Regions from separate parts of the Nocardioides marmoribigeumensis genome, predicted to be linked through region 2. Evidence: riboswitches for the same ligand, from Rfam matches in the RefSeq annotation. Region 2 holds a riboswitch; the other holds the start of a gene.
The links. Region 2 has a riboswitch for cyclic di-AMP ahead of J2S63_RS09185 (transglycosylase family protein). Riboswitches for the same ligand answer to the same signal wherever they lie in the genome.
Positions count from the first base shown of each region.

Region 1: another riboswitch for cyclic di-AMP. It lies ahead of J2S63_RS18405 (C40 family peptidase); the one in region 2 lies ahead of J2S63_RS09185 (transglycosylase family protein).

Region 1 covers NZ_JAVDYG010000001.1:3,875,143-3,880,318, forward strand. Annotated here, with positions in the region: gene J2S63_RS18385 (J domain-containing protein) at 121-858, shown strand; gene J2S63_RS18390 (HIT family protein) at 895-1,302, shown strand; gene J2S63_RS18395 (phosphatase PAP2 family protein) at 1,295-2,329, opposite strand; gene fabG (3-oxoacyl-ACP reductase FabG) at 2,426-3,190, shown strand; cyclic di-AMP (ydaO/yuaA leader) riboswitch at 3,342-3,521, shown strand; gene J2S63_RS18405 (C40 family peptidase) at 3,528-4,133, shown strand; gene J2S63_RS18410 (DUF3048 domain-containing protein) at 4,162-5,175, shown strand.
Region 2 covers NZ_JAVDYG010000001.1:1,914,925-1,920,100, forward strand. Annotated here, with positions in the region: gene J2S63_RS09170 (DUF1304 domain-containing protein) at 1-245, shown strand, start outside; gene J2S63_RS09175 (4a-hydroxytetrahydrobiopterin dehydratase) at 317-982, shown strand; gene J2S63_RS09180 (adenylate/guanylate cyclase domain-containing protein) at 1,023-2,612, shown strand; cyclic di-AMP (ydaO/yuaA leader) riboswitch at 2,779-2,925, shown strand; gene J2S63_RS09185 (transglycosylase family protein) at 2,927-3,385, shown strand; gene J2S63_RS09190 (ATP-binding protein) at 3,464-5,176, shown strand, end outside.

The DNA.
Region 1 (5,176 bases), 2.0 Mb from region 2:
CATGGACCCGGGGCGGAGGGGGTAGACCCGCCTTGAGCGGAAATGTCCGATCTGCGTGACCTCGGGACGTCAGTCCCGTTGACCTTCGCAGCACGACACACCGCGGGAGAGGTGAGGGAGATGAACGCGTTCCACGTCCTGGGGGTGCGCCCCGGCGCGAGCCCGGAGGAGATCCGCGCGGCCTACCGCCGGCTGGCCCGTGAGCTGCACCCCGACCGGCACGTGCAGGCCGACGGCACCGTGCCGACAGAGGTCCACGAGTCGTTTTGCGAGCTCAACCGCGCCGTCGACGCCGCGCTCAAGGCGCAGAGCATCCCGGTGGAGCCGGTCGTCCCCGCCCCGGAGCCGACCCCGCCCGCGCAGGCCGTCCCGACCCAGCGCCGGGCCCGACCGGCCCCGGCGCGCCGCCCCGCCCGCTTCGTCGACCCCGTCCTGGCGCTCCTCACGGTGCCCAAGGCGGGCGGCCACGCCTGGACCGACGAGCAGCTGGAGCTCTGGGCGCTCACCCTCGTCCCGGCCGCCCGCACGCACGAGCGCGAGGCGCGGCGCCTGGCCCGCGCCGCCGGTGCCGCCAACGTCCACCAGCAGACCCTCGCGACCGCGCACGCGCTGCTCAGCCTCACCCTGCGCGGCCGAGCCGGCGCCCGGGCGCACCGCGTCCGCGGGGCCCTGCCCGCGGCGTACGCCTCCCTCGAGGCCGACCTGCCGCCCTCCGTCGTCGCGCGCCTTCCGCGCCCGGTCCTGGCCCCGCGCACGCGTCGCCGCCGCGTCCCGCTCGGCGCGGGTCTCATCGCGGCCGGGGCCGGCCTGGCCGCCCTGGCCCAGCACCTCCCGCTCGTCCCGGGGCTGCTGGGCTGAGCCGGCCCACCTCGGTCCGGGTGGCACCATCGGCGCATGGACTGCGTCTTCTGCCGGATCGTCGCCGGTGACCTGCCGGCGGCGACCGTGCTCGACGAGCCCGACCTGGTCGCGTTCCTCGACGCCCGGCCGGTCTTCAAGGGGCACGTGCTGCTGGTGCCGCGGCAGCACGTCGTGACGCTCCCGGACCTCCCGGCCGGGCTGCGCGACCCGTTCCTGGAGACCGCGCAGCGCCTGGCGCGCGCAGTCGTCGACGGACTCGGGGCGCAGGGGTCCTTCATGGCGATGAACAACACCGTCTCCCAGTCGGTGCCCCACCTGCACCTGCACGTCGTGCCGCGCACCAAGGGCGACGGGCTGCGCGGCTTCTTCTGGCCACGCACGAGGTACGCCGACGGCGAGGCCGAGGAGTACGCCGGACGGCTGCGTCAGGCGCTCAGCTGACCGACTCGGCGTGCGCCCGGACGCGGGTGGGCGTCGACCGGCGCCGGAAGGCCTGACCGGTGCCCTTGGCCGCGATCCAGGCGCCGACGACACCGAGGACCGTGCCGCCGATGGCGTCGACCGCGTAGTGCCAGCCGAGGTAGATGGTCCCCGGCACCGTCAGGGCCAGGAAGACCCACAGGAAGATCCGCAGCGCGCGGGGCAGGCGCAGCAGCTCGGCGATCACGACCATGGTCACGCAGAGGCCGACGTGCAGGGAGGCGAAGGCGGCGATCGTCTGCACGGCCTGGGTGTTGAACGGGTTGACCAGCACGTCGTGCCGCTCGGCCATCATCGAGACCTGCAAGGAGGTGACGTCGGTGTGGGGCAGCGCGGCGAAGGTGTCGGGCCGGGCGTAGACGGGCCCCAGGGTCGGGACCGCGAAGTAGGTCAGGGCACCGAGCACCCAGTCGACCGCGATCGCGGTGACGTACCACGCGCCGGCGGCGGTGTCGCGGGACCAGACCAGCGCGACGACGAGCGAGGCCGGCACGAAGACGATCCAGGCGATGTAGACGAACGAGAAGAAGTGGGCCGCGAACCCCGTGCCGAGCCACTGGTGCAGCAGCACCGCCGGGTCGTGGCCGAGGAACAGCGCGCGGTCGAGGTCCTCCAGCAGACCGTCCCAGAGGTGGCGGTTGACGAAGGGGACGTAGGACTTCAGGTTGCGGAACGAGGCGTAGGTGACGTACCACGCCGCCAGCCCGAGGAACGCGAACTTCACGTGGGAGGCGTGCCAGCGTTCGCGCACGACCGTGCGGGCCTCGCGCCACACGTGCCACGGCCGTCGTCCGGCTGCCCACAGGGCGCGCGGGGCGACGTCGAGGAGGAAGGCGAGGAGCAGGATCGCCGGGAGCCGGAGGTAGGTCGGGCCCGCGACGCTGTCGGGGTCGCGCACCGGGAGGTCGTAGACCCAGGCGACGACGAACGTGGCGACCAGGAAGATCCCGGCCACCCACGTCGCGAAGCGGAAGCCGCCGGCCTGCATCCGTCCAGTTTAGTGCGTGGGAGACTCGGGCCCGTACTTCTCGCGCCCGCCCAGCGGCGCGTGTCACCGATGTCACTCCCGGAGGTCAGGTCCACCATGAGCCGCTACACAGGTCGAGTCGTGATCGTGACGGGCGCAGCGCGCGGCATCGGCGCCGCGACGGCCCGCCGCTTCGCCGAGGAGGGGGCCTCCGTCGCGGTCCTCGACCTCGACGAGGCCGAGGCCGCGAAGACGGCGGCGACGCTGCCCGTCGACGGCGACGAGAAGGCCATCGGCATCGGTGTCGACGTGGCCGACGCGGCCGCCGTCGAGGCCGCGGTCACCCGGGTCGTCGAGGAGCTGGGCAAGGTCGACGTGCTGGTCAACAACGCCGGCATCACCCGCGACAACCTGCTGTTCAAGATGACCGAGGACGACTGGGACTCGGTGATCAACGTCCACCTGCGCGGGGCGTTCCTGATGACCCGGGCCGTCCAGAAGCACATGGTCGAGGCGAAGTTCGGCAAGATCCTCAACCTCTCGAGCGTCTCCGCGCTCGGCAACCGGGGCCAGGCCAACTACTCCGCGGCCAAGATGGGCATCCAGGGCTTCACCCGCACGCTCGCGCTCGAGCTCGGCCCCTTCGGCATCAACGCCAACGCCATCGCGCCCGGGTTCATCGTCACCGAGATGACCGACGCCACCGCGCGCCGGGTCGGTGTCGAGCCCGAGGCCTACCGCGAGGCGGCGGCCGCGGCCACGCCCGTGCGCCGGGTGGGCTGGCCCGAGGACATCGCCGCCGCCGCGGCGTACCTCTGCAGCGACGAGGCCTCCTACGTCACCGGCCAGACCCTGTACGTCGACGGTGGCGCCAAGGTCTGAGCCACCGCGGGCGACGGGCCGGGCGACGGATCCGGTGGAATCTCGCGCGCGACGCGCCCGATTCCCCGCAATCGCTGGCGCAACCGGGACTGATCAACTACTTTCGTCCGGCTGACAACTCAACACCCGCGCGGGCTCGCCGAGTCCTGCCGTCCGCGACGGGCCGACGACCACTGGCAGGAGTGGGGGACCCAACATCGTGTCCCTCTGACGGTTCCCCCACCGTCACGGGCACTCGGGGTGAAGCAGACCGGCCTCTTCGGAGACCGCGACGCGGAGCACCTTCTGGCTCCAACCCGACAGCTCACCTCACAGGCGTGAGAAGGGATACCCCGGCATGCCTGTGCCCGCGCTCGTCGCTGCGCGCCCGACCGTCCCCGGTCCGGCCCGCTCCACCTCGTCCACCGCGTCGCTGTCCACGCACGTCCTCCGCAAGGCCGCCGTCAACGCCCTCGTGCTGGCGCTGACCGCCCTGGTGCTCGTGGCCCACCCCACCACCGCCCGCCAGGGCACCGCGCCCGCACCGCAGGCGCCCGTCGTCTCCCCGCGGATCACCCACGTCGCGGCCGTCTCGACCCGCATCCGGTCCGCGCTGACCATCGCCCGCAACCAGAAGGGCGACCCCTACCGCTACGGCGCGTCCGGTCCCAACGCCTTCGACTGCTCGGGGCTGGTCTACTACGCCACGCACCGCGCCGGCTTCGGCCACGTGCCGCGCACCTCCTCCGCCCAGGCGCGGTTCATGCGGCACATCAAGCGCTCGGCCATGCGCCCGGGCGACTTCGTGTTCTTCTACGACGGCGGCGGGGTCTACCACGTCGGCGTCTTCACCGGCTGGGACCGCGGGCGTCGGATGATCGTCCATGCGCCGTACACCGGCGCGCGCGTGCGCCGCGAGGCCATCTGGACGAACCGGTGGTTCCCCGGCACGTTGCGGCGGTGATCCCAGCCGCACGTAGGATCCTGGTCCCATGCGCACCGACCGGACCACGACCCGTCCTGCCTGGCTGCGTGCCGGCTCCCTGCTCGCCGCCTCCGCCCTGCTGCTGACCGCCTGCGGCGGCGACAAGAAGGACGGCGGCAGCGACCAGCCCGCGGACCCGCAGGGCACCGGCCACCAGTCGACGCTCTCGCGGATCAACCCGCTGACCGGCGAGCGGCTGGGCGCCCCGCCCAAGCGGCCGATCCTGGCGTTCAAGATCGACAACTCCGGCCACGGCACGCAGGTCGGGCTCGGCAAGGCCGACATGGTCGTGGAGGAGCTGGTCGAGGGCGGCATCACCCGGCTCGCGGCGTTCTACTACAGCAAGGTCCCGCACCGGGCCGGCCCGATGCGGTCGATGCGGGCCACCGACATCGGCATCGTCCAGCCCCTCAAGGCGGTCCTGGTCGCCAGCGGGGGAGCCGGGGTCACCTTGCGGCGCGTGCACGGGGCCGGCATCCGCACCGTGACCGAGGGCGCGCCGGGCTTCTACCGCGGGCAGGGCTACGCGCCGTACAACCTGTTCATGGACGTCGACAAGCTGGTCAAGCCGATGAAGGCGCTCCGGACGACGCCGACGCCCTACCTCCCCTTCGGTGACCAGGACCTGCCCAAGGGCAAGCCCGCCAAGCGGTTCACCGCGGTGTTCAGCACGAGCAGCGCGACCTCCTTCGAGCTGCGCAAGGGGAAGTACGTCAACACCGACTCCAACGCGACCAAGGGCGACGACTTCCTGCCCGACACCGTCGTCGTGCTGCGGGTCAAGGTCGGCCTCGCCGGCTACCGCGACCCCGCGGGCTATCCCGTCCCGGAGACCAAGTTCACCGGTCGCGGACCGGCGGTGGTCTTCCACGACGGTCGGATGGTCCGCGGCACGTGGGTCAAGAACGGGCTGGACCGCGTGGTGACCCTGCGCACCGCTGCCGGGCCGCTGGAGATCCCCGCGGGCAAGGTCCGCCTCGAGCTGGTCCCGGTCAAGGGCGGCGACCTGCGGGTCGGCTGAC
Region 2 (5,176 bases):
CGGTCCGGCCGTGGGCCTGGAACCAGGGCTGGTACAACCTCTTCCTCGCCGTGGGCGCCCTGGCCGGCGCCGGGTTCGGGCTCGCCGACCACCACGGCACGTCGGTCCCGCTGGTGGTGCTGGCCTGCGGGAGCATGACGGCCGCGGCGCTCGTGCTGGTCCTCACCGACCGCCGCATGCAGCGCTCGGCCCTGCTCCAGGGCACGATCCCCACCCTGGCGCTCCTCGCCCTCGCGCTGGGCTGACCGGCGCGCCTTCCCGTCGTACGACGGCGCGGGGGTTCCGCCTGTCGGTGCGGTCGGCGAGAGTGGCAGGCATGAGCCCAGACCGCAAGCAGACGCTGACCGGGTCCCAGGTCGAGGCCGAGGGACTGACCGGGTGGACCTTCGCCCTCGACGAGCTGTCCACCCGCATCTCGTGCCCCGACTTCGCCGCCGCCCTGCGCCTGGTCGTCGCCATCGGCGAGGCCGCCGAGAGCGCCGACCACCACCCCGATCTCGACCTGCGCTGGGGGCGGGTCGACGTGCGCATGTCGAGCCACGACGTCGGCGGGGTCACCAGCCGAGACGTCGACCTCGCCCGCACGATCAGCCGCCTCGTGCAGGAGCAGGGGGCCGAGCAGGCCAGCGACACCGTCTCGCGCCTCGAGCTGGCGCTCGACACCCCGTCCGCCGCGGAGATCCGGCCCTTCTGGGCGGCGATCCAGGGCCTGGAGGACGCCGGCGACGGCGAGTGGGCCGACCTGAAGGACCCCTTCGACCGCACGCCCACGCTGTGGTTCCAGGAGTCCGGCGACGAGGAGCCCCGGCAGCGCTGGCACCCCGACATCTGGGTCGACCCCGCCCAGGCCCGCGCGCGCATCGACGCCGCGCTGGCCGCCGGCGGGACCCTCGTGAGCGACGAGCACGCCCCGTCGTTCTGGGTGCTCGCCGACGCCCAGGGCAACAAGGCGTGCATCTGCACGTGGCAGGAGCGCGGCTGATCCCACCCGCGCCGAGCACCGCGACTGTCACCATGTCGGCGTGAGCGACACCGACCAGGCGGCCCAGGAGCGGGCCGAGGAGACCGTCCCCGCCTCGGAGGTCCGGGCCGAGCGCGCGGACCGCGTCTCGGCGACGCGCTCCCTCCGCCGGGGCCGCCGACTGTGGCGGGTGGCCAACCTCGGCGTCATCAGCGTGCTCATGGTGTCCAACACCGTCGGCGCGATCATCGCGCTGGTGCTGCCGATGTTCGTCATCCCGCTGCCGCCCTACCGGCCCGGCCACGAGCGCTCGACGCTGTTCTTCGTCGTCACCGTCGCGATCTACGTCGGCGCCGCGCTGCCGCTGGGCATCTGGCTCGGCCGCCGCGCCCAGCGCGCCGCGCGGCAGTGGCTGCTGTCCGGCCGACCGGCCACGCTGCGCGAGCAGCGCATCGTGCTGCGCACCCCGAGCCGGCTGTTCCTGGTGCAGATGTTCTTCTGGCTGCCCGCCGCCCTCCTCTTCGGCGCGCTGAGCCTCGGCCGCGGCTTCATGGGCGCCTTCTGGGTCACGGCCACTGTCGCCCTCGCGGGCGCGACGACCGCCGCGTCGACCTACCTCCTCGCCGAGCGGATCCTCCGCCCGATCGCCGCCAAGGCGCTGTCCCGGGGCGCCCAGGGCGACTTCCGTGTCAGCGGCGTGCGGCGGCGCGCGATCCTGGCGTGGGTTCTCGGCACGGGTGTGCCCGTCGGGGGCCTGCTCGCGGTCGGCATCGTCTCCCTGAGCACGGGCGACGGCTCCCGGCAGCAGGTGCTCGTCGCCGTGATCGTGCTCTGCGGCATCGGCGTGGTCGTCGGCTTCGCGACCGTGAGCGCGGTGGCGCGGGCCACCGCGGGCCCGATCCTCGGGGTGTCCCGCGCGCTGCGCCGCGTGCAGGACGGCGACCTCGACGTGTCGGTGCCCGTCTACGACGCGACCGAGATCGGGCGACTCCAGGTCGGCTTCAACGCGATGGTCGTCGGGCTGCGCGAGCGGGAGCGCATCCGCGACGCGTTCGGCACCTATGTCGACCCGGCGATCGCCGAGCTGATCCTGCGGGAGGGCACCGACCTCGACGGCGAGGAGCTCGAGGTGACGGTGATGTTCATCGACATCCGCGGCTTCACCACCTACGCCTCCGAGACCGAGGCCCACGAGGTGGTCACGCGGGTCAACCAGCTGTTCTCCACCGTGGTGCCGATCGTCCACGAGCACGAGGGGCACGTGGACAAGTTCGTCGGCGACGGCCTGCTGGCCGTCTTCGGCGCCCCGCGGCGCAACGAGCGCCACGCCGACGCCGCGCTGGCGGCCGCGCGGGCCATCGCCGAGGCCGTCCCCCAGGTCGACCCCGACCTCGGCATCGGCATCGGCCTCAACTCCGGGCCGGTCGTCGCCGGCAACGTAGGCGGCGGCGGTCGGCTGGAGTTCACCGTCATCGGCCACACCGTCAACATCGCCGCCCGGGTGGAGTCCGCGACCCGCGAGACCGGTGACACCGTGCTGCTCTCGGAGGCGACCCGCGACCAGCTGGCCGACCCTCCGGACCTCACCGCGCGCGAGGGCATCCACCTCAAGGGCCGCGACGGCGAGGTCACGCTCTACGCACCCGCCTAGCACCTCGGGTCCGTCCCCTGGGTCACACCGATCCCTGCGGTCACGACCTCGGCCCGGGAAGGTAAAGACCCGTCCTCGGTGCTTCACCGGGCCGCACGGTCCGTCGTAGTTTTCTCGGGCCTCGCACCCCCTGCGGGGCGGCCACCGTCGTACGCCGAGTCCTGCCGGTCGGTGGTCCCCGAACCGCTTGGCAGGAGCGGGGGACCCACGTTCCACGGGCTGCCACCGCAGCCCTCGGGGTGAAGCCGCGCGAGCGGCCGGGCACTCCTGCCCGAACCCGACAGCTGACCTCGCAGGCGTGTGGAGGAACCTTCATGCGCTCACGCATGCCTGCCGTCCGACGGGCGTCCCGTCGTACCCCCCTGACCGTCCTGTCCCTGCTCTCCTCGGCCCTGATGTCGCTGGTGCTGGTCACCGGCGCCGGCCTCGTCGTCGCCGGCGCCGCCCAGGCCGACACGCGGCCCTCGCCCGGCCCCACGATGCACTCGACCCAGCGGACGCCCCGTCCGCAGGCGCGGCCCCGGCACTACCGCGCCTGGCAGCGGATCGCCCACTGCGAGAGCACCGGCCGGTGGCACGTCGACACCGGCAACGGCTACTACGGCGGCCTGCAGATCAGCGCCGGCACGTGGCGGGCGTACGGCGGCCGGCGCTACGCCCGGCTCCCGCACCGCGCCACGAAGGTGAAGCAGATGCGGGTCGCCGAGCGCATCCTGCGCGGGCAGGGCTGGGGCGCCTGGCCCCACTGCTCGCGCGTCGCCGGCATGCGCTGAGCCTCGCGGGTCGTCCCGCACCGGCGACCTGCGCCGGCGTCGTGGCCGGACGGGCCGCGCGCTCCTAGGCTGTGCGGCGTGGGAGAGCAGGAGGTCTCGGGGGCGACGCGCTACCGCGCGTTCGGCGGGCTGGTGGTGCAGACCGCCGCGGGCGAGCAGGAGCTGCGCCGGCGCCGCGAGCGCGACGTCCTGGCGGTGCTGCTCGCCGTCCGTGCTCCGGTGTCGGCCGACCGGCTGCTCGGCGAGGTGTGGGACTCCGGCGCGGCGCTCGGCTCCCTCCAGGCGGTGGTCTCACGCCTGCGCGACACGGTCGAGCCGCGACGGACCGCGCGCGGGGAGAACCGCTGCCTGGTGAGCACGTCGGCGGGCTACGCGATCCGCGCCGACGTCGCGGACGTCGACACCTGGCTGTTCGAGGACGCCGCCGGACGGTGCCTCGCCTCGACCGACCCGGCCGGGGCGCTGACGCTCTTCGAGCAGGGCGAGGCGCTGTGGACCGGCGAGCCCTACGCCGACTGCTCGCCCGAGGCCGTGGTGGCGGCCCGGGCCCGGCTGGTCGAGCTGCGCGCCGCGGCCACCGAGCGCGCGGCCCAGGCCCTGCTCGACCTCGGCCGCCCCGAGCAGGTCGGGCTGGTCCTGGCGCGCCTGGTCGAGGAGCACCCGTTCCGCGAGCGCCTGTTCGCGCTGCTGGCGCTGGCGCACTACCGCTGCGGCCGCCAGTCCGAGGCGTTGGAGACCCTCCGCGACCTGCGCTCGCGCCTGGCCGACGAGCTGGGAGTCGACCCGACGCCGGAGGTACGCCGGCTGGAGACCGACCTGCTGCGGCAGGACCCGGCGCTGGACGGTCCCGTCGCGGCCCCGCGGTCGCCCGCGCCCGCCCCGGACCGTCCGGCGGCGCCCGGCGACGCGCTGGTCGGCCGGCAGGAGCCCCTGGCCCGCGTGACCACCCTGCTCGACCGGCTGCCGGTGGGGCGGCAGGTCGCCACCGTGCTGGGCGAGCCCGGCATCGGCAAGACCCGGCTCGTCGAGGAGGTCCTGCGCGGGGCGGCCGGTCGCGGTCTCACCACCGTGGTCGGCCAGTGCCACCAGGGCGACGTCGCGCCGGCGCTGTGGCCGTGGACGCAGGTCGTGCGTGCCCTCTCGCCCGACGCGGGGGCCGACCCGCTCCTGCACCCCCTCCTGGCCGACGGCGTGCCGGTCGACACCGGCTCGGGCTCGCTGCGCCTGTTCGACGCGGTCGCCGGCCTGCTCGAGGCCGCTGCCCGTGACGCGGGTGGGCTCGTGGTCGTGCTCGAGGACCTGCACTGGGCCGACAGCACCTCCCTCCAGCTGCTCGCCCACCTCGTGGAGCGCCCCTCCTCCGCCCCGGTCCTGCTGCTCGTGACCCGGCGGACCACCGAGGAGGACGGCGCCGAGCAGCTGCTCACCACCCTGGCCGCCCTCGCCCGTGCCGGGGCGGAGCGGGTCCGGCTCGACGGCCTGGGCCGGGACGACGTGGGGCTGCTGCTCGGCCGATTCCTCGGCCGCGAGCCCTCCACCGTCCCCGCCGGCCTGGTCGACGTGGTCGACGAGGCCACCGCGGGCAACGCGTTCTTCGTGCACGAGTACGCCCGGCTGCTGCAGACACTGGACGACGTGGACGCGGTCGACACGCTCCCGGTGCCGGAGGGGGTGCGCGACGTCATCGGCCAGCGCGTCACCCGGCTCCCGGCCGAGACCCGCGAGCTGCTGCGGGCCGCCGCCGTGCTGGGCCGCGACATCGTCCCCCAGGACGCAGCGGCGCTGGCCGGC